Regions from separate parts of the Spirillospora sp. NPDC049024 genome, predicted to be linked through region 2. Evidence: riboswitches for the same ligand, from Rfam matches in the RefSeq annotation. Region 2 holds a riboswitch; each other region holds the start of a gene.
What was found. A riboswitch is a leader RNA that binds a small molecule or an ion and turns the genes downstream of it on or off. The one in region 2 is predicted to bind thiamine pyrophosphate.
Positions count from the first base shown of each region.

Region 1: linked by a shared signal. The riboswitch ahead of thiO (glycine oxidase ThiO) and the one ahead of AB0C21_RS08865 (purine-cytosine permease family protein) in region 2 are both predicted to bind thiamine pyrophosphate.
Region 3: linked by a shared signal. The riboswitch ahead of thiC (phosphomethylpyrimidine synthase ThiC) and the one ahead of AB0C21_RS08865 (purine-cytosine permease family protein) in region 2 are both predicted to bind thiamine pyrophosphate.

Region 1 is NZ_JBEZFD010000007.1:311,574-319,149, reverse strand. Features, by position in the region: gene pknB (Stk1 family PASTA domain-containing Ser/Thr kinase) at 1-1,359, opposite strand, end outside; gene AB0C21_RS16060 (DMT family transporter) at 1,396-2,367, opposite strand; gene AB0C21_RS16055 (thiazole synthase) at 2,506-3,297, opposite strand; gene thiS (sulfur carrier protein ThiS) at 3,300-3,500, opposite strand; gene thiO (glycine oxidase ThiO) at 3,497-4,624, opposite strand; TPP riboswitch at 4,614-4,727, opposite strand; gene AB0C21_RS16040 (NAD(P)/FAD-dependent oxidoreductase) at 4,846-6,063, shown strand; gene AB0C21_RS16035 (Rv2175c family DNA-binding protein) at 6,142-6,516, shown strand; gene thiE (thiamine phosphate synthase) at 6,625-7,311, shown strand; gene AB0C21_RS16025 (hypothetical protein) at 7,401-7,562, shown strand.
Region 2 is NZ_JBEZFD010000004.1:163,340-170,915, forward strand. Features, by position in the region: gene AB0C21_RS08865 (purine-cytosine permease family protein) at 1-1,281, opposite strand, end outside; TPP riboswitch at 1,274-1,390, opposite strand; gene AB0C21_RS08870 (rhodanese-like domain-containing protein) at 1,476-1,811, opposite strand; gene AB0C21_RS08875 (SSI family serine proteinase inhibitor) at 2,014-2,319, shown strand; gene AB0C21_RS08880 (hypothetical protein) at 2,428-3,288, opposite strand; gene AB0C21_RS08885 (Fpg/Nei family DNA glycosylase) at 3,375-4,238, opposite strand; gene AB0C21_RS08890 (heavy-metal-associated domain-containing protein) at 4,438-4,644, shown strand; gene AB0C21_RS08895 (DUF8832 domain-containing protein) at 4,707-5,678, shown strand; gene AB0C21_RS08900 (heavy metal translocating P-type ATPase) at 5,711-7,576, shown strand, end outside.
Region 3 is NZ_JBEZFD010000032.1:35,406-42,981, forward strand. Features, by position in the region: gene AB0C21_RS39135 (sensor histidine kinase) at 1-164, opposite strand, end outside; gene AB0C21_RS39140 (hypothetical protein) at 300-1,352, shown strand; gene tsaA (tRNA (N6-threonylcarbamoyladenosine(37)-N6)-methyltransferase TrmO) at 1,371-1,775, opposite strand; TPP riboswitch at 1,866-1,979, shown strand; gene thiC (phosphomethylpyrimidine synthase ThiC) at 1,975-3,738, shown strand; gene AB0C21_RS39155 (TetR/AcrR family transcriptional regulator) at 3,942-4,523, shown strand; gene AB0C21_RS39160 (metallophosphoesterase family protein) at 4,543-5,379, opposite strand; gene AB0C21_RS39165 (helix-turn-helix domain-containing protein) at 5,406-5,972, opposite strand; gene AB0C21_RS39170 (alpha/beta hydrolase family protein) at 6,053-7,498, shown strand; gene AB0C21_RS39175 (anthrone oxygenase family protein) at 7,560-7,576, opposite strand, start outside.

The sequences.
Region 1 (7,576 bases), on a different contig from region 2:
CTCCAGGGTCTTCTTGGCGTCGGCGACGGACTTGCCCTCGACGTCGGGCACCTCGCGCGGCGTGATGCCCTTCGACGGCGTGAGCGTGACCGTCTGGCCCTTGGCGACGCGTGCCCCGGCGGGCGGGTCGGACTTGGCGACGCCGCCCTTGTGGACGCGGTCGCTGTAGACCGCCTTGGCGGTGCGCACGTCCAGCCCGTCGGACTCCAGCTGGTCGCGGGCGTCGGCGACCTTCATCCCGATGATCGAGGACGGGACGTGCTCGTACTGGCCGGACGTCTGGTACCAGACGGCCCAGCCGAGGATGACGGCCGCGACCAGCCCGATGGCGACCATGACGTAGCGGCCGGTCAGGGCGCCGATCGCGCGGTCGGTGCGGGTGGGGCGCGGGACGTACTCGGGCGCCATGGTGTCGGCGTCCAGGAGGGCGGTGCGGCCGTGGGCGGGCGGCGGCGCCTCCAGCACGCTCGTGGCGTTGCGGGACGACTCCTCGACGCGCCGGTCGAAGTCGCGCGGCAGGCCGCCGAACACCTCGGCGACCTCGGCCAGGTACTGGTTCGCGTCCTGCGGGCGGCGGGCCGGGTCGTGGCTCGTGGCGTCGGTGACCAGGGCGTCCACCCGCGCGGGGATGCCGGGGACGACGCTCGACGGCGGCGGCACCGTCTCGTTCACGTGCTTGTAGGCGACGGCGAGGGGCGTGTCGCCCTGGTGCGGCAGCCGCCCGGTCATCAGCTCGAACAGCATGGTCCCGGCGGCGTACACGTCGGAGCGGACGTCGGCGTTGCCGGACAGCACCTGCTCGGGCGCCAGGTAGCCGACCGTTCCGATGATCATGCCGGTCTTGGTCATCTTGCTCGCGGTCTCGGCCCGCGCGAGGCCGAAGTCGGCGACCTTGACCTGGCCGTCCTCGGTGATCAGCACGTTCTCGGGCTTGACGTCGCGGTGCACCAGGCCGGCCCGGTGCGCGGCGCCGAGCGCGGCCAGCACCGGCTGCATGATCTCCAGGGCGGCGCGCGGGCCGAGCCTGCCGAGCGAGTTCAGCGCGTCGCGCAGGGTGCGGCCGGCGACGTACTCCATCACCAGGTAGACGTGCTCGCCGTCGGTGCGCTGGTCGTAGACGGCGACGACGTTCGGGTGGGACAGCGCCGCGGCCGCCTTGGCCTCGCCGATGAAGCGGGCGACGAAGTCCTCGTCGGAGGCGAGCCCCGCGTGCATCACCTTCAGCGCGATGACGCGGTCGAGCCGGAGGTCGCGCGCGAGGTAGACCGTGGCCATGCCGCCGCGGGCGATGCGGGACTCAATGCGGTAGCGCCCGTCGAGCACCCGCCCGACGAGTGGATCAGCAACCGTCGTGTCCATCGATGCGAGTTTACGGGTGAATCCCCGCGGATCTCATCACTCGCGAGTATGAGCATCGACGAGTCCCGAGGGCGACTCGTCCGGGGCGGCGGGTGCGGGAGCGACGGGCGGGACGCGGCGGCGGAGCGTCCGCGTGCTGCGGGAGACGGCCACGCCGGTGAGGCACAGCAGCCCGCCGCCGAGGGTGACCAGGCCGGGGACCTCGTCCAGGAACAGCCACGACATCAGCACCACGAGGGCGGGCGCGGCGTAGGTGGTGGCGCCCATCTTCCCGGCGGACGTGCGTGCCAGCGCGTACCCCCAGGTCGTGAAGGCGAGCGCGGTCGGGAAGACGCCCAGGTAGACCATGTTGAGGGTGGCGCCCGCGGGGGCGTCCGCGGCCTGCGAGACGAGCTGCCCGGAGAAGGGCAGGCAGGCCACCGTGCCGATCGCGCAGGCGAACGTGGTGAACTGGAGCGACGACGCGTGCCTCAGCGCGGGCTTCTGGGCGACGACGCCCGCGGCGTAGGTGACCGCGGCGGCCAGGCAGAGCAGGACCCCGCCGACGGACGAGCGGCCGTCGCCCGACATCGACAGCCCCACGACGGCGGCGCCGGTGAACGAGACGGCCATGCCGAGCACCAGCCGGGACGACAGGCCCTCCTTCAGCAGCCAGCCGCCGAGCAGCGCGATGAGGATCGGCCCGATGTTGACGACGAGGGCGGCGGTGCCCGCGTCCACGAGCTGCTCGCCCCAGTTCAGCACGACCATGTAGCAGCCGAACCACAGGAGGCCCGCGGTGACGATGCCGGGCCAGGCCGCCTTGGGCGGCAGGCCCTCGCGCCGGACGAGCCAGAGCGCCCCCAGCACGACCGTCCCGGAAAGGAGGCGGCCGAGGGCGAGCGCGCCGGGGCTGTACTCGGAGCCCGCGCTGCGGATCGCGACGAAGGCCGAGGCCCAGAACACCACTGTGACCGTTGCCGCCGCCACCGCGAGTTTGTCGACGCGCGCGCCGCTGTTCTGCTGCATGTCACGCACCTTAGGTAGGGGACGTTTCCACCGACACCGAAGTGATTCGCGCGGTTGCGGGCCAGTGGACGGATTCAGTCTGTGGTGCCCGACATTTCAGGTCTAGCGAATATTTCTACACGTGGGTCTTTAGCAGCGCTACGACGTCGCCAGGCCCTCGAACGGGGAGGACGCCTGGGCGTAGCGGCGCTTGGGGATGCGTCCGGCGAGCCGCGCGAGCCGCCCCGCCTCGACCGCGTGCCGCATCGCGGCGGCCATCCGCGCCGGGGACTGCGCGCGGGTGACGGCGGTCGCGAGGAGCACCGCGTCGCAGCCGAGCTCCATGGCGAGGGCCGCGTCCGACGCCGTGCCGAGCCCCGCGTCGAGGATCACCGGGACGTTCGCGCGCTCCACGATCAGCTCGATGTTGTGCGGGTTGCGGATGCCGAGCCCCGATCCGATCGGGGAGCCGAGCGGCATCACGGCGGCGCAGCCGAGCTGCTCCAGGCGGTGCGCCAGCACCGGGTCGTCGCTGGTGTAGGGCAGGACGGTGAAGCCGTCGTCGACGAGCTGCTCGGCGGCCTCGACCAGCTCGATCGGGTCGGGCAGCAGCGTGCGCTCGTCGGCGATCACCTCCAGCTTGACCCAGTCGGTGCCGAGCGCCTCCCGGGCGAGCTTGGCGGTCAGGACGGCCTCGCCCGCGGTGAAGCAGCCGGCGGTGTTCGGCAGCACCCGGATGCCGCACTCGGCCAGCACGTCCAGCACCGAGCCGCGCGCGGCCGGGTCCACGCGGCGCATCGCGACCGTGGTGAGCGCGGTCCCCGACGCGGTGAGCGCCTCGCGCAGCACCGCCATGCTGGGCGCCCCGCCCGTGCCCATGATCAGCCGCGAGCCCAGCTCCTCGCCCGCGATGACCAGCCCGTCGGCGCCGGTTCCGTTCCTCGTGTCCATCCTCACCCTCCCTGGACCGCGGTCAGCACCTCGACGCGGTCGGCGTCCTTCAGGGGCGTGGCCTCCCAGGCCGAGCGCCGGACGACCTCGTCGTTCAGGGCCGCCGCCACGCCCGTCGCCGCGGCCGTGACGGACGCGACGACCTCGGCCACGCTCGCGCCCTCGGGCAGCTCGCGCGGCTCACCGTTGACGATCACCTTCATGCGCTCACCTCGGGGGAGAAGCGGTCGGGGGCGAACGGCCCGGCGACCTCGGGGACGGGCCCGTCCAGCAGCATCGCGGACAGGATGTCGGCGCTCACCGGCGTGAGCAGGATGCCGTTGCGGAAGTGCCCGGTGCCGACGAACAGCCCGGCCAGCGCGGTCGGCCCCATCACGGGCGCGTTGTCGGGGGAGCCGGGCCGCAGCCCGGCGGTGACCTCCGCGAACTCCAGCTCGGTGATGCCGGGCAGCAGCTCGCGGGCGTCACGAAGCAGCTCCCACAGCCCGCCGGCGGTGACGCGCGTGTCGAAGCCCAGCTCCTCCTGCGTGGCGCCGAGGACGATCTCGCCGTCCGGGCGCGGCACCAGGTAGACCGAGGACCCCCTGACGAGGCCGCGGGTCGGCCGCCGCAGGAACGGCGTCCGGGTGCGCAGCCGGATCACCTGCCCCTTCACCGGGCGGACGGGTGGAACGGTCCCGGGGGGCAGCCCGCCGACGTCGCCCGACCACGGGCCCGCGGCCAGCAGCACCCGGTCCGCGCGGATCACGGTGCCGTCGTCCAGGCCGACGCCGGTGGCGGCGTCGTTCTCCACGACGACGCGCGCGGCCCGCCGCCGGACGAGCCGGACGCCCAGCCGCTCGCACGCGGCCAGCAGCGCGGGGGCGAGCCTGCGGGGGTCGACCGATCCGTCCCGCGGGGCGAGCAGGCCGCCGCGCACGCCGGGCGCGAGCATCGGCTCCAGCCGCCGGCACTCCCGGCCGGTGAGCGCCTCCGCCGGGATGCCGAGGTGCTCCTGGAAGCGGCGCAGGTCGTCCAGGTACCGCAGGTCGTCGGAGTCGAACGCGACCTCGATGATCCCGTCGGCGCGGTAGCCGGTCTCCAGGCCGGTCAGCTCCTCCAGTTCCGCGACGAACGCGCCGTAGCGGTCGCGGGAGGCGAGGCCGAGCCGCAGCAGCGGCTCCTCGCCGTAGTTCAGCTCGCTGACGGGGGTCAGCATGCCCGCCGCGACGGAGGAGGCGCCCGACGCGGGCGCGGGGTCGACGAGGGTGACGGCGGCGCCGCCGGCGGCGGTGCGCCAGGCGGTGGCCAGGCCGACCACCCCGGCGCCGATGATCGCTATCTCCATGCGCGCTCCCTTCGCCGGCATGATCCGGATCAGGTCCTGGCGGTCGGCGGCCCGGTCAGCCGCCCTCTCAGCCCGGTCGCACCGGACTCCCGCGCTTTGTTCTGTTCTGTGCAGGTTTCTGCTCGTCACCACCTTACGACCTCGGGGGAGCGGGCGGCTGATTGGACACCTGTCCACCCACCTGTCCGTCCGCGGAACGCGGGCCGTTAATGTGGCCTTCCATGGACAGGGTCATCGTCGTGGGTGGTGGGCTGGCCGGCGTGCGCGCCGTGGAGGCCCTGAGGAGCAAGGGGTACGAGGGCGCGCTGACCCTCCTGTCGGCGGAACGGCACCGGCCCTACGACCGGCCGCCGCTGTCGAAGGCCGTCCTCGCGGGAGAGTCCGACGACACGACCGTCGACGCCGACTGGGACGCGCTGCGCTGCGAGCTGCTGCTCGGCGAGCGCGCCACCGGGCTGCGGCTGGACGAGCCCGGACGCGGCGGGACGGTGGCCTCCACGGCGGGCGACCTCCCCTTCGACGGCCTGGTGATCGCGACCGGCGCCGCCCCGATCACCCTGCCCGGGGACGGGCGCCAGCACGTGCTGCGCACCATCGACGAGGCCCGCGACCTGCGCGCCCGGCTCGTCCCTGGCGCCCGCATCGTGATCGTCGGGGCGGGCTGGATCGGCGCCGAGGTCGCCACCACCGCGGCCCGCAAGGGCTGCGCGGTCACCGTCGTGGAGGCGGCCGACACGCCCCTCGCGGGCGCCGTCGGGCCCGAGGTCGGCGCGCTCACCGCCCCCTGGTACGCGGAGGCCGGCGTCGAGCTGCGGACCGGGGTCAAGGTCGCCGAGGTGCGCGAGGGCGGCCTCGCCCTCGCCGGGGGCGGGCGCATCGACGCCGACGAGGTGGTCGTGGGCATCGGGGTCAGGCCCGTCCTGTCGTGGCTGGAGGGCTCGGGGCTGCTGCTGGAGCGCGGCGTCGTGACCGACGGCTCGTTCCGGACCTACGCGGGCGAGGAGTCCCCCGGCGCGCTGCGCCCGGACGTCGTCGCGGTCGGCGACTGCGCCGCCTGGTGGTCGCAACGGTACGGGCGGCGGCTCCTCGTCGAGCACTGGGACACCGCCCTGAACGCCCCCGAGACCGCCGCCCTCGCCCTCCTCGGCCAGGAGGCCGTCTACGACGCCGCGCCGTACTTCTGGTCGGAGCAGTTCGGCCGCATGGTCCAGTACGCGGGCGACCACTCGGCGTCCGAGCGGCTCGTGCGCCGGGGCGACCCGTCCGGCCGCAAGTGGGCGCTGGTGTGGCTGACCGGCGACCGCCTCGACGCGGTCCTCACCGTCGACCGGCCCCGCGACCTGGTGCAGGCGCGGCGGGTGATCGCGGCGGGGACGCCCGTGGATCCGGAGGCGATCGCCGACCCGGACGTGCCCGTCCGGCAGGCCGTTCGCGGATAGCGATCGGCGATGGAGGGTAACGGCTGCGCACCGGGTTTGAGTCTTCCGAAGGCGTGGTAGCAAGGGGGCGTGACGCAGATGCACGCAACCGTTGACAGCGCACTGGACCCCCGCACCGACGCCCTGGCCGGCGAGTGGCTCACCCTCAAGGAGACCGCCGACAGGCTCGGGATCAAGCCCAACCGGATCAAGCAGCTCATCCACGAGCACCGCATCCTCGCGGTGCGCCGGGGCGGGGAGCCGATGGTCCCCGCGGCCTTCATCAAGGACGGCCAGGTCATCAAGGGTCTGCCCGGCACGCTGACCCTCCTGTCGGACGCCGGCTTCGACGACGCCGAGACGATCCGGTGGCTGTTCACGGCCGACGACACGCTGCCGGGGACGCCGGTGGACGCGCTCACCGAGAACCGGGGGACCGAGGTCCGCCGGCGCGCCCAGGCGCTCGCCTTCTAGGCCGCCTCCGGCGCCGTACGACGCACGTGACACGATCGCGGGGTCGCGCGCGGCAGGTCAGCACGCGCGCGATCCCTTGATCATCTGTGGAAAGGACGTTCCCCGGCCGTGTCCAGGCATCTCCCGACCGAGCGCGCGGTCGCGCTGCGCGCCCGGCTCAGCCGCGCCCGCCTCTACCTCTGCACGGACGCGCGGGAGCGCCAGGGGGACCTGCCGGCCTTCCTCGACGCCGTGCTCGCGAACGGCGTCGACATCGTCCAGCTCCGCCAGAAGGGCCTGGAGGCCCGGCAGGAGACGGCGCACCTGGAGGTGTTCCGCGCGGCGTGCGAGCGGCACGGGGCGCTCCTGGCCGTCAACGACCGGGCCGACATCGCGCACGCCGTCGGCGCGGACGTGCTGCACCTCGGCCAGGACGACCTGCCCGTGCCCGCCGCCCGCGAGATCGTCGGCGGCGACATGCTGATCGGCCGGTCGACGCACTCCGGGGAGCAGGCGTCGGCGGCGGCGACCGAGCCCGGCGCCGACTACTTCTGCGCGGGCCCGGTGTGGCCCACGCCGACCAAGCCCGGCCGTCCCGCGCCCGGCCCCAAGCTGCTGGAGTACGTCGCGGCGCAGCGCGTCGCGCGGCCGTGGTTCGCGATCGGCGGCATCGACCTCGGCAACCTGGACGAGGTCCTCGCCGCGGGCGCGGAGCGCGTCGTGGTGGTCCGGGCGATCACCGAGGCCGACGACCCGGGCGCCGCCGCGGCGGAGTTCGCGCGCCGGCTGGCCGCCCGGCCGCTCGGCACGGTCTGACCGGAACGATCGGAACAGCACGGGCGGATCCGCGCGAATTGACGCGGATCACGGTGCGGGCTCCGGCCGGATCGCCGACAATGGGGATCATGAGCGTGGGACCCGACGACGACCGCACGGTCGAGCTTGACGACGACCTGGAGATCCTGCCGGACCAGACGTCCGACGACACCGACACCGGGTGGGGCGAGTGGCGCGCCGGCGGCGACGACGACTCGCGCCTGCTGGAGGACCGCCCGCCGCACTGGTGACGGGGCCTTCTGCC
Region 2 (7,576 bases):
GCTCATCCAGGTCTGCGGCGTGAAGTGCAGCGCGGCACGCACGTCGGACCACATTTCGGCCCAGCGGGCGACGGTGCCGGGGTTCACGAGCTGGTACACCACGAACCCCGCCGCCCATGCGGCGATCATGCCCCAGCGGGACGGCGCCGTCCGCGAGACGTCCCAGCCGGCGCGGCCCCGGCCGCGGCCGAGGAAGAAGTCGGCCGCCAGGACGCCGAGCATCGGCACGAACACCGAGCCGATCAGCGAGAGGAAGCCCGCGTAGTCGCCGATGTCCAGGACCAGCGCGAGCACGGTGATGAGGATGCCGAGCCCGACGCTCAGCACCCGGCGGTCGGCCCGGGGGAACAGGTTCTGGATCGACACCGCGGTGGAGTAGGTGTCGGCGAACGACTGGTCGGCCTCCCGCAGCACGAACACCGCGAAGAACACCACGCCCAGCGAGGCGCCCAGGAACGGGTCGAAGATCTTGCCCGAGTCGCCCGCGACCAGTGCGAGCGCGAGCAGGCCGAGGACGTAGGCGACGATCTGCGTGACGGAGTAGCCGACGGCCGCGGCGCCGAACGCCCCGCGCTCGGTGCGCGCGTGCCGGGTGTAGTCGGCGGCGACCGGCACCCAGGAGATCGACACGGCCAGCGCGGCGTCCGCGCCGACCCAGAACCCGCCCCACGAGCCCCGGTTCAGGTCGGGCAGCGGCTCCTGGACGAGCCGGACGTAGAAGTAGACGAGCGCGATCGCCACCGCGACGGTCACGTAGCGGCGCAGCAGCCGCACCGAGCCGAGCGGCCACACCGTCAGCACGGTCGTGATCGCGCCCGCCGCGACGACGTAGCCCCAGCGGGGGACGCCGTCCCACAGCTCGCGGGCCGCGTCGGCGATGACGATCAGCTCGAACGTGCCCCAGCCGACGAGCTGGGCGATGTTGAGGACGGTCGGCGCGTACGACAGCCGCGCGCCGAACAGGCCGCGCAGCAGCACCATCGCGGGCTGGCCGGTGCGCGCGCCGGGGACGGCGGCGAGGCCGAGCATCAGCCCGCCGAGGGCCGTTCCCACGGCCATCGCGACGATGCCCGCCATGATCGAGATGGTGGGCCGGCCGGCCTCGTCCGGCGCGAGGACGGTGTAGGCGCCGGAGAAGGCCAGGAGGCTGACGCCGAGGTTCCCCCAGAAGGCGCTCTGGTCCCAGAATCCGAGGACCTTGGGGGCGGGCTCGTCGAGGGTGAACGGGACCTCGTCGCGGACGCGCTCGTCCTGAGGGCGCTTTTCGACGTCGGACGTCACGGGACACACTCCCTACGCCGGCATTACCCGGACAGGTTCATGCGGTCGGCGACGCCTTGGAGGCCGCCCTCTCAGCCCGGCTGTGGCCCGAGCTCCCGCGGGTATCGGTCAGGCCCGATCGTACAACCGCATACAACCGCCCGTCACGCCCCAAAAGGGGGCATCGGGGTCAGATCACTCGGCGGCCGGTCGGATCACGCGACGAAGGGCGGGCCGTCCCCGGTCCCCTCCATCGGGCGGCCGGCCCGGGCCCACCCGTGCATGCCGTCGCCGACGTTGCGCGCCAGCCAGCCCGCCTGGTTCAGCGCGACCGTGACCTGCGCGGACCGCGCCCCGGACCGGCAGATCACATAGACCTCCCGGTCACGCGGGATCTCCCCGGCGCGGTCGCCGAGCTGGCGCATGGGGATGTGGACCGCCTCGGGCGCGTGGCCCGCCTCCCACTCGTCCTGTTCGCGGACGTCCAGCAGGTAGCCGTCCTGCGGGACCTCCGCGGCGACCACGGCCGGCACGTCTTCCCCGAAATTCATCACACCCCCATGGAACCGCGCGAAGCCCCTCTGCGTCGAATCACGCATGCGGTATCGGACGCTCCTTTTCGCAGCGCCCGGGCTGGCCTTGCTCCTGTCCATGGCCGCCTGCGGCGACGAACAGGCAAACGGAAACCCCGCCGGAGCGCCTTCGGGCACGACGTCCGTGCAGCCGTCCGGCTCACCGGCGGACACACTCACCGTGCAGGTCAAGGCCTCCAAGGAGGCGCCCGCCAAGACCTGGCGGCTGACCTGCGGCCCGCCCGGCGGCGACCATCCCCAGGCGGCCGGCGCCTGCGCGGCCCTCACCAAGGTCAAGGATCCCTTCAAACCCGTCCCCAAGGACCAGATGTGCACCAAGATCTACGGCGGTCCGGAGATCGCCACGGTCAAGGGCACCTGGCAGGGGAAGCAGGTCGACACCACGTTCACCCGCGATGACGGCTGCCAGCTGCACCGCTGGAGCCAGATCGGCCCGGTCTTCGGGAACGTCCCGAAGGTCCGCTGAACCCGGCGGACGAGCCATCCCCGTTCCGGCTCCGTCCGCGATCCATGAGTCAGGCCCCGGCGCCCGCCGGGGCCTGACGCGTCCCGGCTCCCCGCCGGAGCGGCGGGGTCAGAGCAGGCCGCCGATGCTGCGGTTCTGGGAGACGGCGGTGTCGAACGCGAGCGGGCATGCCAGCACGAGCGTGCGCATCGGCTCCTGCAACTGGACGTGCATGCGCAGGACGTACCGGTCGGCCCCGGTGAACATCTGGGACAGGAACTCGCCCATCCCGGCGAAGCCGCGCTGGATCCGGGCGATCTCCTGCTGCCGCCAGTCGGTGATCCGGCCGCCCAGCAGTTCGTAGTAGCCGAGCTGCCGCTCGTGCGGGTCGAGGATCTCCCAGCCGCGCATCGCCCGCTTGCGCAGGTGCCCGATCAGCCCGCCCTGCGGGGTCAGCACCTGCATCATGGGCGTGCCCATGAACCCGTACGGCTTGTAGAAGAGGAAGTACGGCATGCCGTCGGGCCGGAGGATCGACAGCTTCCGCTCGGCCTTGGTCTGGCTGCCCTGGCTCATCACGCGCAGGGCCTTCTTCGCGCCGCTCACGCCCTCTTCCCGGACGTACGCCGCGGGCTGCCCCTGCGGGCTCCAGATCGTGTAGTTCGCCTCGGTCGAGAAGAACTGCGCCGGCTGGTCGTAGACGAGGATCGGCGATCCGTACAGGTCGGCGGGCTGCTGCGGCGGCCGCTGGTGATGGACCTGGGGGTGCTGGGGCACGGGGTGGCCGGCCTGCTGCGGCACCGGGTAGCCGCCCTGCTGCTGCGGCGGGTACCCGGGGGCCTGCGGCGGATATCCGTAGCCGGGAGGCGGGGCGGCAGGCGCGTACGGAGGAGCGGGCGCGCCGCCGGGCGGAGGTGCGCCGTAGGGCGGCGGCGGAGCGCCGCGACCAGGGCCGCCGGGCGGGGCGGGTGGGGGCGGGGGGTATCCCATGGCGGCTCCTGAGAAGGCGATCACCGCGGTCGACGCGCGACACGATACGCCCGGACCGCCGGGCCCACAGCCGGATTCGCCCGGTCCTACTTCAGGAGGCGGGACATGCGGCGGTCGGCGAGCGGTTTGCCGCCCGTCTGGCAGGTGGGGCAGTACTGGAGCGCCGAGTCGGCGAACGACACCTCGCGGACCGTGTCCCCGCACACCGGGCACTTCTGGCCGGCGCGCCCGTGCACCCGCAGGCCGGTCTTCTTCTCGCCCTTGAGGTCCTGCGCCTCCAGGCCGCGCGAGCGCTCCACCGCGTCCCGCAGCGTGGTGACGATCGCCTCGTGCAGGACGGCGACGTCCTCCTCGGTCAGCGAGGAGGCGATCTTGAACGGGGACATCCGGGCGGCGTGCAGCACCTCGTCGGAGTAGGCGTTGCCGATGCCCGCGATCACCTTCTGGTCGCGCAGCAGCCCCTTGATCTGCGTGCGCTTGCCGTGGACGATCTCGCCCAGCGCCGCGGGGGTGAAGGCGTCGTCCAGCGGGTCGGGGCCGAGGGAGGCCACGCCGGGCACGTCCTTCGGGTCGCGGACGACGTAGACGGCGAGCCCCTTCTTGGTGCCCGCCTCGGTGAGGTCGAAGCCCGAGCCGTCGTCCAGGTGCACGCGCAGGGCGAGCGGGTTCTTGCCCCCGGGCCGGACGGGCTTGACCGGGATCTCGTCGCGCCACCGGAGCCAGCCCGCGCGGGCGAGGTGGACGACGAGGTGCAGCCCGTCGACGTCCAGGTCGAGGAACTTGCCGTGCCGGGCCGCGCCGGTGACGGTCAGCCCGCCGAGCGCGGTCACCGGCGGGTCGTAGGTCTTCAGCGCGGAGACGGCGAGAACATCGACGCGGGCGACGGCGTGGCCGACCGCGCGCTCCCGCAGGAAGCCCGCCAGCGCCTCCACCTCAGGTAGCTCAGGCATGGCTTCAGTATCCGCGACGAGCCGCGCCGCCGGAACGTCCGTCCACAGCCCTGTGGACACCTGTGGAAAACCCTGGGGGCGATGTGACCCGGATCTCGGAATCGCTGATACCCCCCTGGGGTTGTCACAGGTATCCGGTTATGGCAGCATGAGGCCGAAGAGATACCCCCTAGGGGTAATTGACCCGAAGGAGACGACGATGAGCACCGCCACCTACACCGTCAGTGGGATGACCTGCGGCCACTGCGTGAGCTCGGTGACCGAGGAGGTCGAGCAGATCGCCGGCGTGACCGGCGTGGACGTCGACCTCCAGACCGGCAAGGTCACCGTGACCAGCGAGACGCCCCTCGACGACGCCCAGGTGAAGGACGCCGTCGAGGAGGCCGGATACCAGCTGACCTCATGAGCGGACCGCACCTCGCCACCGGGCGGGGTGCGCCCCTCGGACATCGAGCGGAGTGAAACGGCATGAACAGCGCGACCAGGCTGGGGGCCTACGCCGTGGGACTGGCGGTCGTCTTCGGCGGCGCCGCGGGCGTCGGCAAGATCGTCGGGCCCGTCGGCGGGAAGGCGGAGATGGCCTCCCATGAGACCGGCGGGGGCCACGGTGCGGGCGGAGGCGAGCACGGGGGCGGCGGCCGCGAGAGCGCGGCGTCCCAGGTGCCGGGCGGCCTCCAGGTATCGGAGGACGGCTTCACGCTCGTCCCGCAGCGGACGGTCCTGAGCCCCGGCGAGAAGACCGACTTCCGGTTCACCATCAACGGGCCCGACGGCAAGCCCGTCACCGGGTTCAAGCCGCTGCACGGCAAGCTTCTGCACCTCATCGTGGTGCGGCGCGACCTGTCCGGCTTCCAGCACCTGCACCCGACCGAGGCCGGGGGCGGCGTCTGGACCGTCCCGATCACGCTGGCCAAGCCCGGCGCGTACCGGTTCTTCACCGACATCCAGCCGGAGGGCGCGAAGCGGCAGCTCACGCTCGGCACCGACGTCTTCGCCCCCGGCGACCTGAAGCCGGCGCCGCTGCCGGAGCCCGAGCAGGTCGCGAAGGTGGACGGCCACGAGGTGCGCCTCACCGGCGGCCTCACTCCCGGCAAGTCCAGCGAGCTGACCCTCACCGTGAGCAAGGACGGCAAGCCGGTCACCGACCTGGAGCCGTACCTGGAGGCGTACGGGCACCTCGTCGCGCTGCGGCAGGGCGACCTCGCCTACCTCCACGTCCACCCGGACGGGGAGCCCGGCGACGGCGAGACCAAGCCGGGACCCGGCATAACGTTCTTCGCTGAGGCTCCCAGCTCCGGCGCCTACCGCCTCTACCTGGACTTCAAGCACGAGGGCAAGGTCCGCACGGCCGAGTTCACGGTGCACGCGGGGCACGTCCCCGTCCAGGAGCAGGGGCAGGAGCCCGAGCCGGGCCACGACGACCAGCCCCACACCCACTGACGTTCCGCACGATCCAAGCAGAGGAGGACGCGATGAGCACGGACGCGGTGTCCGGGCGTATCGAGCTGGCGATCGGCGGTATGACGTGCGCGTCGTGCGCCAACCGGATCGAGCGGAAGCTCAACAAGATGGACGGCGTGACCGCCACGGTCAACTACGCCACCGAGAAGGCCAGGGTCGAGTTCGGGGAGGGGGTCTCCCCCGACGAGCTGATCGCCACGGTGGAGAAGGCGGGCTACTCCGCCGCCCTCCCCGCCCCGCCCAGGGCCGCGGACGACGCGGCCCCGGAGCCGCCCGACGAGCTGCGCCCGCTGCGGCAGCGGCTGGTCACCGCGGTGGTGCTGTCGATCCCGGTGATCGCGATGGCGATGATCCCGGCGATCCAGTTCGAGGCGTGGCAGTGGCTGTCGCTGACGCTCGCCGCCCCGGTCGTGGTGTACGCGGGCTGGCCGTTCCACAAGGCCGCGGCCGTCAACCTGCGGCACGGCGCCGCGACCATGGACACGCTGATCTCGCTCGGCACGCTGGCCGCGTTCGCGTGGTCGCTGTGGGCGCTGTTCTTCGGCACCGCGGGCGAGCTGGGCATCAAGCACGGGTTCGAGTTCTCCATGACCCGCTCAGACGGGTCGATGAACATCTATCTCGAGGCCGCGTCCGGCGTCATCATGTTCATCCTCGCCGGACGGTACTTCGAGACGCGCTCCAAGCGCCGCGCCGGCGCCGCGCTGCGGGCCCTGCTGGAGCTCGGCGCCAAGGAGGTCTCGGTCGTCCGGGACGGGCGCGAGGAGCGGATCCCGGTCGACGCGCTCGCGGCGGGGGACCTGTTCGTCGTCCGCCCCGGCGAGAAGATCGCCACGGACGGGACGGTCGAGGAGGGCTCGTCCGCCGTGGACGCGTCCATGCTGACCGGCGAGTCGGTCCCGGTCGAGGTCGGGCCCGGCGACGCCGTGGTCGGCGCGACCGTGAACGCGGGCGGGCGGCTGCTGGTGCGCGCCACCCGGGTCGGCTCCGACACCCAGCTCGCGCAGATGGCGCGGCTGGTGGAGGACGCGCAGACCGGCAAGGCGCAGGTGCAGCGGCTCGCCGACCGGATCTCGGGCGTCTTCGTCCCGGTCGTGATCGCGCTGGCGCTCGGCACGCTCGGCTTCTGGATCGGCACCGGCGAGCCGCTCGCGGGCGCCTTCACCGCCGCCGTCGCCGTGCTGATCATCGCCTGCCCGTGCGCCCTCGGCCTGGCCACCCCGACCGCGCTGATGGTCGGGACGGGGCGCGGCGCGCAGCTCGGCATCCTGATCAAGGGCCCGGAGGTGCTGGAGTCCACCCGGACGATCGACACCGTCGTCCTGGACAAGACCGGCACCGTCACCACCGGCAAGATGGCCCTGGTCGACGTCGTCACCGCCGAGGGCGTCTCCGAGGAGGACGTGCTGCGGCTGGCGGGCGCGCTGGAGAACGCGTCCGAGCACCCCATCGCCCAGGCCATCGCCAAGGGCGCCGTCGAGCGGGTCGGCGAGCTGGGCAAGGTCGAGGACTTCGCCAACGTCGAGGGGCTCGGCGTCCAGGGGATGGTGGACGGCCACGGCGTCCTCGCGGGCCGCCCGCGGCTGCTCGCCGAGTGGTCGCAGCACCTCACGCCCGACCTCGAACGCGCCATGGAGAAGGCGCAGGCGCTCGGCCACACCGCCGTCGCGGTCGGCTGGGACGGCGAGGCCCGCGCGGTCGTCACCGTCGCGGACCAGGTCAAGCCGACCTCGCGGGAGGCGATCGAGCGGCTGCGCGGGCTCGGGCTGCGCCCGGTCCTGCTGACCGGCGACAACGAGACGGTGGCCCGCACGGTCGCGGACGCGGTCGGGATCGAGGAGGTCATCGCCGACGTCCTGCCGCAGGACAAGGTGGAC
Region 3 (7,576 bases), on a different contig from region 2:
ATCACCGCGAGCGGCACGTGCGCCGCCACCAGCAGGAGCGCGCCCGGCGCGTCCAGCTCCCGGACGCCCGGCCACAGCACCGCCGCCGCGGTCGCGGCCACCGCCAGCACCGCCGCCGCCAGAGCGTCCTTCACCGTCGCGTCGACCCGGGGCACCGTCAGCACGCGATCATTCTCCCCCACGTGCGCGCGACCCGCGCAGCGGTCCTCGCCCGCGCGGACGATCTTTCGCGCCGGGCCCCGTGCGGCGCCGCGGGGCCGCCCTATAGTTCTGCAAACCCCGTCACGAAGGGCCGACAGTTGTCCGTCCCCCCGCCCGCCGTCCCCCCGCCCGGACTCCGGATCACGCTCGGCGCGCGAGCGTACCGCCGGCCGCTCGGCGTCCTGCTCGCCGCGCTCGCGGGCGGCGCCGCCGCCCTGCCGGCGGCCCGCTCCGGCCTCGGGGCCTGGGAGCCGGAGAGTGCCCGCGGGGCCCTGCTGCTGTGCGGCGGCGGCTGCCTTCTGGCCGCCCTCGCCGCCGTCCTCTGGGCCGTCCGCCTCCACCTGACCCGCCTCGTCGTCACCGTCGACGCGGAGGGTGTGGTTCTCCGCCGCGGCGGGCGGGAGGCGCGCGTCCCGGCCGGAGCGGTGGACGCGGTGGGGATCAGGTGGCCGGTGGGCGACCCCGTGTGGACGCTCTGGCTAGACCCGGAGCGGGCGCCGGGCGTCGAGGCCGTCGCCCGGGTGGACGGGAAGGCGGTCGCCCTGCTCAGGGACCGGACGCTCCCCTCCGGCTGGCTCCAGGCCGTGCGGACCGCGACCGCCGAGACCCTCGGCGCGGCCTGGCGCGTCGTCGACGACGAGGGCGAGGAGGTCCCGCCGCCCGCGGCCGGCGCCCTGTCCCGTGCCCCGCAGATCACCGTGGACGGGAGGGGCCGGTACCGCGACCGGGACGGCGGCGCGGTCCTCGCCGTGGCCTGCCGGCGGCGCGGCCGGAGGACCGTCGTGCTGCGCGACCCCCACGCCGCCGCGCTGCTGGTGGTCCGGGGCCCCTCCCGGTTGCCGGGCCGCGACCGCGTGCGCGTCCTCGACCCCGCCGGGCGCACCCTCGGGTTCCTGCGCGGCCCGCGCGAGCCGTCCTTCCACACCGCCGGCGGGATCCTCCTCGGCAGCACGCGCGAGACCGGCGGCGGCCTCGTCGTCACCGGCATCGACGGCCGGCGCTCGGCCGCGCTGGACACCGGCGGCGGCGAGGGCGACGGAGACACGGGCGACGGAGACGAGGTCCGGCTGGAGCGGTCGCCGTCCGCCCCGGACCCGCTCCGCACCCTGGCCCTCGCGCTGCCGGTCGCGTTCCGCTCGGGCCGCCGCTAGCCGGGCGGCCGGAGCCGGTCAGATGACGGGCTTGACGTCCAGGATGGGCGTCCCGTCCACGGCCTCCATGTCGCGGACGCGCAGCCGCCGCCCGCTCACCTGGAGGATCTCGACCGGATGCAGGCCGACCGGATTCGGCCGGTCCGGCGAGCGGGTCGCGAACACGCCGGTCTCGGGGTTGGCCGGGTCGTTGCGCGGCCGCGTCCGCAGGACCTCGCGCGACGCCTGGTGCAGCCAGGTGAGCACGATGATCCGGTCGCCGGGGCGGAGCCCGTCGAGGGCGGCGCGGTAGGCCGGTTCGAAGACCAGCCAGGCCTCGGGGGCGCCTTCGGTGCCCTGCTTCGGCGCCGCCGCGCGGTCGGTGAGCGGCGAGGAGACGTGCCCGACCGGTGTGAGCGTGACTTCCCTGTCGACGTGGGACATGCCGTGATCTTCCCAGAGGCTCCGCGCGGGCGCGTTCTACCCCGCGGACGGCGGTTGCGGCAACGGGGGCGGCGCGGGTTAACGTCGGGGACGACAGATCGCGGGGGTCCGGCGAACCGGGCTGAGATAGCGGCTGGGACGGCCGCTGACCGCATGAACCTGACCGGGTAATGCCGGCGTAGGGAGAGATCGAGTCGTCATGACCGAACCTGTGGTTCCAGCTGCCCGCAAGACCTACCTCCAGGGCTCGCGCCCGGAGCTCCGGGTCCCGATGCGGGAGGTGGCGCTGACCAACGGCGACGTCGTCGTCCTGTACGACACGTCCGGGCCGTACACCGACCCCGACCAGCGGACCGACGTGCGCCGCGGGCTGCCGCCGCTGCGGGAGGCCTGGATCGCCGAGCGCGGCGACACCGCCCCGTACGAGGGGCGGGCGGCGCGCCCCGAGGACGACGGACGCCGGCCGTCGTCCACCGCCTTCCCCGGGGGCGCGGGAGGCCTCCCGCAGGCCGACGGCGAGGGCTCCCTGCCCCGGCGGCCGCGGCGCGGCACCGGCGGCGCGGTGACCCAGCGGGCCTACGCGCGGCGCGGGGAGATCACGCCGGAGATGGAGTTCGCCGCGCTGCGCGAGGGCGTGGCCCCGGAGGCCGTCCGGGACGCGCTGGCGGCCGGGCGAGCGGTGCTGCCCGCCAACGTCAACCATCCCGAGATCGAGCCGATGGTCATCGGACGCGACTTCCTGGTCAAGGTCAACGCGAACATCGGCAACTCGGCGGTCGCGTCCTCGATCGAGGACGAGGTCGAGAAGATGACGTGGGCCACCCGCTGGGGCGCCGACACGATCATGGACTTGTCGACGGGGCGGGACATCCACACCACGCGCGAGTGGATCCTGCGCAACTCCCCCGTGCCGGTCGGGACCGTGCCGCTGTACCAGGCGGTGGAGAAGGTCGGCGGCGACCCGGCGGAGCTCACCTACGAGGTGTTCCGCGACACCGTGATCGAGCAGGCGGAGCAGGGCGTGGACTACATGACCGTCCACGCCGGGGTGCTGCTGTCGTACGTCCCGCTGACGGCGCGGCGCAAGACGGGGATCGTGTCCCGGGGCGGGTCGATCATGGCGGCCTGGTGCCTGGCGCACCACGAGGAGAACTTCCTCTACACCCACTTCGAGGAGCTGTGCGAGATCTTCGCCGCCTACGACGTGACCTGGTCGCTCGGGGACGGCCTGCGCCCGGGCTCCATCGCGGACGCCAACGACGAGGCCCAGTTCGCCGAGCTGCGCACCCAGGGCGAGCTGACGCGGATCGCCGCGCGGTTCGGCACCCAGGTGATGAACGAGGGCCCCGGGCACGTCCCCATGCACAAGATCAAGGAGAACGTGGACCTGCAGCAGGAGTGGTGCGACGGGGCGCCGTTCTACACCCTCGGGCCGCTGACCACCGACATCGCGCCCGGCTACGACCACATCACCTCCGCGATCGGCGCCGCGATGATCGGCTGGCACGGCACCGCGATGCTCTGCTACGTCACGCCGAAGGAGCACCTCGGGCTGCCGGACCGCGACGACGTCAAGGCCGGCGTGATCGCCTACAAGATCGCCGCGCACGCCGCCGACCTCGCCAAGGGCCACCCGGGCGCGCGTGCGTGGGACGACGCGCTGTCGGAGGCGCGGTTCGACTTCCGCTGGGAGGACCAGTTCGAGCTGTCCCTCGACCCCGGCACCGCGCGGGCCTTCCATGACGCGACGCTCCCGGCGGCGCCGGCGAAGACCGCGCACTTCTGCTCGATGTGCGGCCCGCACTTCTGCTCCATGAAGATCACGCGGGACGTGCGGCGGTACGCGGCCGAGCGGGGCCTGGGCGACGAGGAGGCCCTCGCCGCCGGGATGCGGGAGAAGGCCGAGGAGTTCAAGGCCTCCGGCGGCCGCCTGCACCTCCCGGTCTCGCCCGCCGGGAGCTGACCGGCCGGAGGGCCGGAGGGGCGCCGCCCGGGGCGCCGACGGGCCCGCCGCGCACCGTGCGCGGCGGGCCCTGGCAGGTCAGGGCGCATCCCGGCGCGGGGGCGGGGAGGCGGCGCGGCTAGGATCGAAGGACCGTTCCAAAGCCGCGGATCCCTCCGAAAGCCGCAGGCCCGCTCCACCCGCCGGAAGGATCGACAACCCAGGTGACCAGCGACGACACGCCGAAGGCGCGTGCGGTGCGCGCGGACGTGCGGCGCAACCGCGCGCGGCTGCTCGCCGCGGCGCGGGAGACCTTCCAGAGCCGGGGCGCGGGCGCCTCCCTGGAGGGCGTCGCGCGGCTCGCGGGCGTCGGCATCGGAACGCTCTACCGCCACTTCCCCACCCGGCAGGACCTCCTGGAGGCCCTGCTCGCCGACGTCTACGACGGGCTGGCGGCCGCCGCGCGCGGACTGCTGGACTCCCCCTCCCCCGGCGAGGCGCTGCTGACCTGGCTGCGGACGTTCGTCTCGGAGGTCACGGCGTTCCCGGGGATGGCCGCCTCGGCGGTGGTGTCGCTGCGCGACCCCCGGCTGGAGAACTCGGGCTCGCGCACGGCGATGTTCGAGGCGGGCGAGGCGCTGCTCGCCCGCGCGCAGCGCGCCGGGGACGCGCCCGCGGACGCCGCGTTCGGCGACGTGCTGGGGCTCGCGGGCGCGATCGCGACGGTCGCCGAGCGGGACCCCGGCGCCGCCGGCCGGATGCTGTCGCTCGCCGCCGCCGGAGTGGTGCCGGGCGGCGCGCGCTAGGACCGGCCGGTCGCGGCGGTCAGGACGTCTCGGGATCGGGCAGGACCCGGCGGGGACCGCGCGGGGCGTCGGCCCGCCGCCGCCACTCGCGCGGGTAGCCGACCGACACCTCGATGTGCGGGACGCCGTCGGTCCAGATCGTCCGGGGGATGTGCAGGTGCCCGTACACGACGGACACCGCCCCGTACCGGCTGTGCCAGTCCGCGGTCCGCTCGGTGCCGCACCACTGGGCGAACTCGGGGTACCACAGGACGCGGGTGGGTTCGCGGACGAGCGGCCAGTGGTTGACCAGGACGGTCCTCGTCCCCGGTTCCAGGGCGGACAGGCGCTGCTCGGTGTAGTCGATCCTGGCGTCGCACCAGGCGTCCCGGCCGGGATGCGGATCGGGGTGCAGGTAGACCTCGTCGGTGCACACGACGCCCGCCTCGTGCGCGGCCTTGAGGGCCTCCTCCTTGGTGGACGTCCCGTCCGGCCGGAACGTGTAGTCGTAGAGGATGAACAGCGGCGCGACGGTGACGGCGCCGTCAGGTCCGTCCCAGACGGGGTAGGGGTCCTCTGGGGTCAGGACGCCGAGGCCGCGGCACATGTCGACGAGCCGGCGGTAGCGGGCCTCGCCGCGCAGCTGCACGGGGTCGCCCTTGACGGTCCACAGCTCGTGGTTGCCGGGGACCCAGAGCACGGCGGCGAAGCGTCCGGCGAGGGTGCGGAGCGTCCACTCGACGTCGGCGAAGCGCTCGCCGACGTCGCCCGCCACGATCAGCCAGTCGTCCTCGGACGCGGGCCGCAGCCCCTCGACGAACGCGCGGTTCTCCGGGAACCCCACGTGCAGGTCGCTGATCGCGTAGACGCCGCCCATCCAGCGATCGTAAGCCCCGCCGCGCCTCAGTCGCCGTCGGCGGGGAGGGTGAACAGGCGGATGTGGACGGGGCGGGCGCCCGGCGGCGCGTCCTCCCGGCCGTGCGCGTGCTCGTGCAGCAGGCGGATGTAGGCCTCGAAGAACTCGGCCAGGCCCTCCTCTGTCATGTGGGCGAACCCCCGCGACATCCGCGCCCAGGCCTGGTCCCGCTCGTAGGCGGCGGGGAGCCCGGCGAACAGCTCCATGTCCTCGGCGTGGCCGACCCGCATCAGCTCGGCCAGCACCGGCCGGTCCTCGGGCGGGAGGGAGCCGGGGTGGGGCGCGCGGACGTCGCGGAGCCCCTCGGTCCGGCGCCACCAGCGCTCCCGGCCGCCCGAACGCTCCGGGATCTCCTCGATGAACCCGTGCTTCTCCAGCTGGCGCAGGTGGTAGCTGGTCGTGCCGGTGTTGGCGCCGAGCGCCTCGCCGATCGTCGTGGACGTCGCCGGGCCGTGCACCCGCAGCCGGTGCAGGATCCGGCGCCGCAGCGGGTGGCTCAGCGCCTTCATGCGCCCCGGGTCGTCCAGGACGACGGGCTCCTCCTCGTCCTTCATGGGGAGAAGCCTAGTACCGCAGACGTATATTTGCAGAGAACTCTTTGCAGAGCTTTCTCTGTAGTTCTAGGGTCGCCGCCATGAGAACCGCGATGACCCTCCTCCTGGCGCTGCTGCTCGGCGCCTTCTGGGCCGCACCCGCCCGGGCCGGCGCCGGCGGCGGCCCGGGCCGGATCCCCGCACCGCCCGGCCTGACCTCGACGGACGTGGCCTTCACGGGCGCGGGCGGGCTGACCCTGCACGGCACGGTCCTCGCCCCGGCGGTGAAGGGGCCGCCCCGTCCCGGCGTCGTGCTCGTCACCGGGTCCGGCGCCGGGGTGCCGCGCGAGCACCTGCTCACCGAGGCGACGGAGTTCGCGCGGCGCGGCCTCGCCGTGCTGATCTACGACAAGAGGTCGGCGGGGTACACCGCACTGCGCCGCGACTACTCCGAGCTCGCCGAGGACGCGCTCGGCGGGCTGCGGGCCCTGCGCGCCCGCCCCGGCGTCGACCACCGGAAGGTCGGCCTGTGGGGCCTCAGCGAGGGCGGCTGGGTCGCGCCGCTCGCCGCGTCCCGCTCGGCCGAGGCGGCCTTCGTGATCGTCGTCGGCGGCAACGCCATGACGCCGATCCGCCAGCAGACCTGGAACGAGGTCTCCGACCTGCGCAGGGTCGGCGTCTCGGGTTCGCTGATCGACCGCGGCAAGCCGGCGCTGGCCCGGCTCGCCGGCGACGTCGGCCTGTTCGCCGAGGCCTACTTCGACGCGCCCGCCGTGCTGGCGCGCGTGCGGCAGCCCCTGCTCGGCGTCTGGGGCGAGCACGACCTGCAGACCCCGCCCGAGGACAATCCGCCGCTGTTCGCGAAGGCCCTGAGGCGGGGCGGCAACGACCGCTACACCTTCCGGTTCTTCGCCGGAGCCGACCACGCCGCGCACCTGACCCCGGACGGCGGAACCACCCGCGGCCCCGAGCTCGCACCCGGCTACGCCGACCTCGTCGGCGCCTGGGTGCGCGACGTCACGAGCGGCAAGCCGCCCGCGGCCGACGCGGCGACGCCGCCTGGTGGGACGGCGACGCCGCCCCACCAGGCGCACGCAAGCACCGAGGTGGCTCCGCTGGCGTGGTGGGAGTCGCGGTGGGTGCACCTGGCGGCGGCCGTGCTCTTCCTCGTGGGCTTCCTCGCCTACCCGCTGGCCGCGCTCGTGCGCAGGCTGCGCGGGCGGAGGGCGCGTCCGGTGAGCCGCTGGGCCCGCCTGCTCGCCGGGGCCGGACTCGTCGCCGCCTTCGGTCCGGTCGTCTACCTCCTCTCCCTCGTCGCGGGCAGCGATCCGAGCCCCGGTCCCGTCCTCGGCGGCAGGCCGCTGCCGTGGCTGGTCCTCCAGGGGCTCGCCGCGGCGACGGTCGTGGCGGCGGCCGGAACGGCGCTGGCGTGGCGCCGGACGGGAGCGGCCGTCCCCCGCGGCGAGCGCGTGCGGCTCGGGCTGCTGCTGGCCGCCGGCGCGGTCTTCGTCCCGTGGGGCGTCCACTGGGGCGTGCTGCTCCCGTGAGCGCGGCTCGGGGCCCGTGCTCCGGGAAGGGAGCACGGGCCCTCGGCGCCGCCGGCCCGGGTCAGCCGTCCTTGCCCC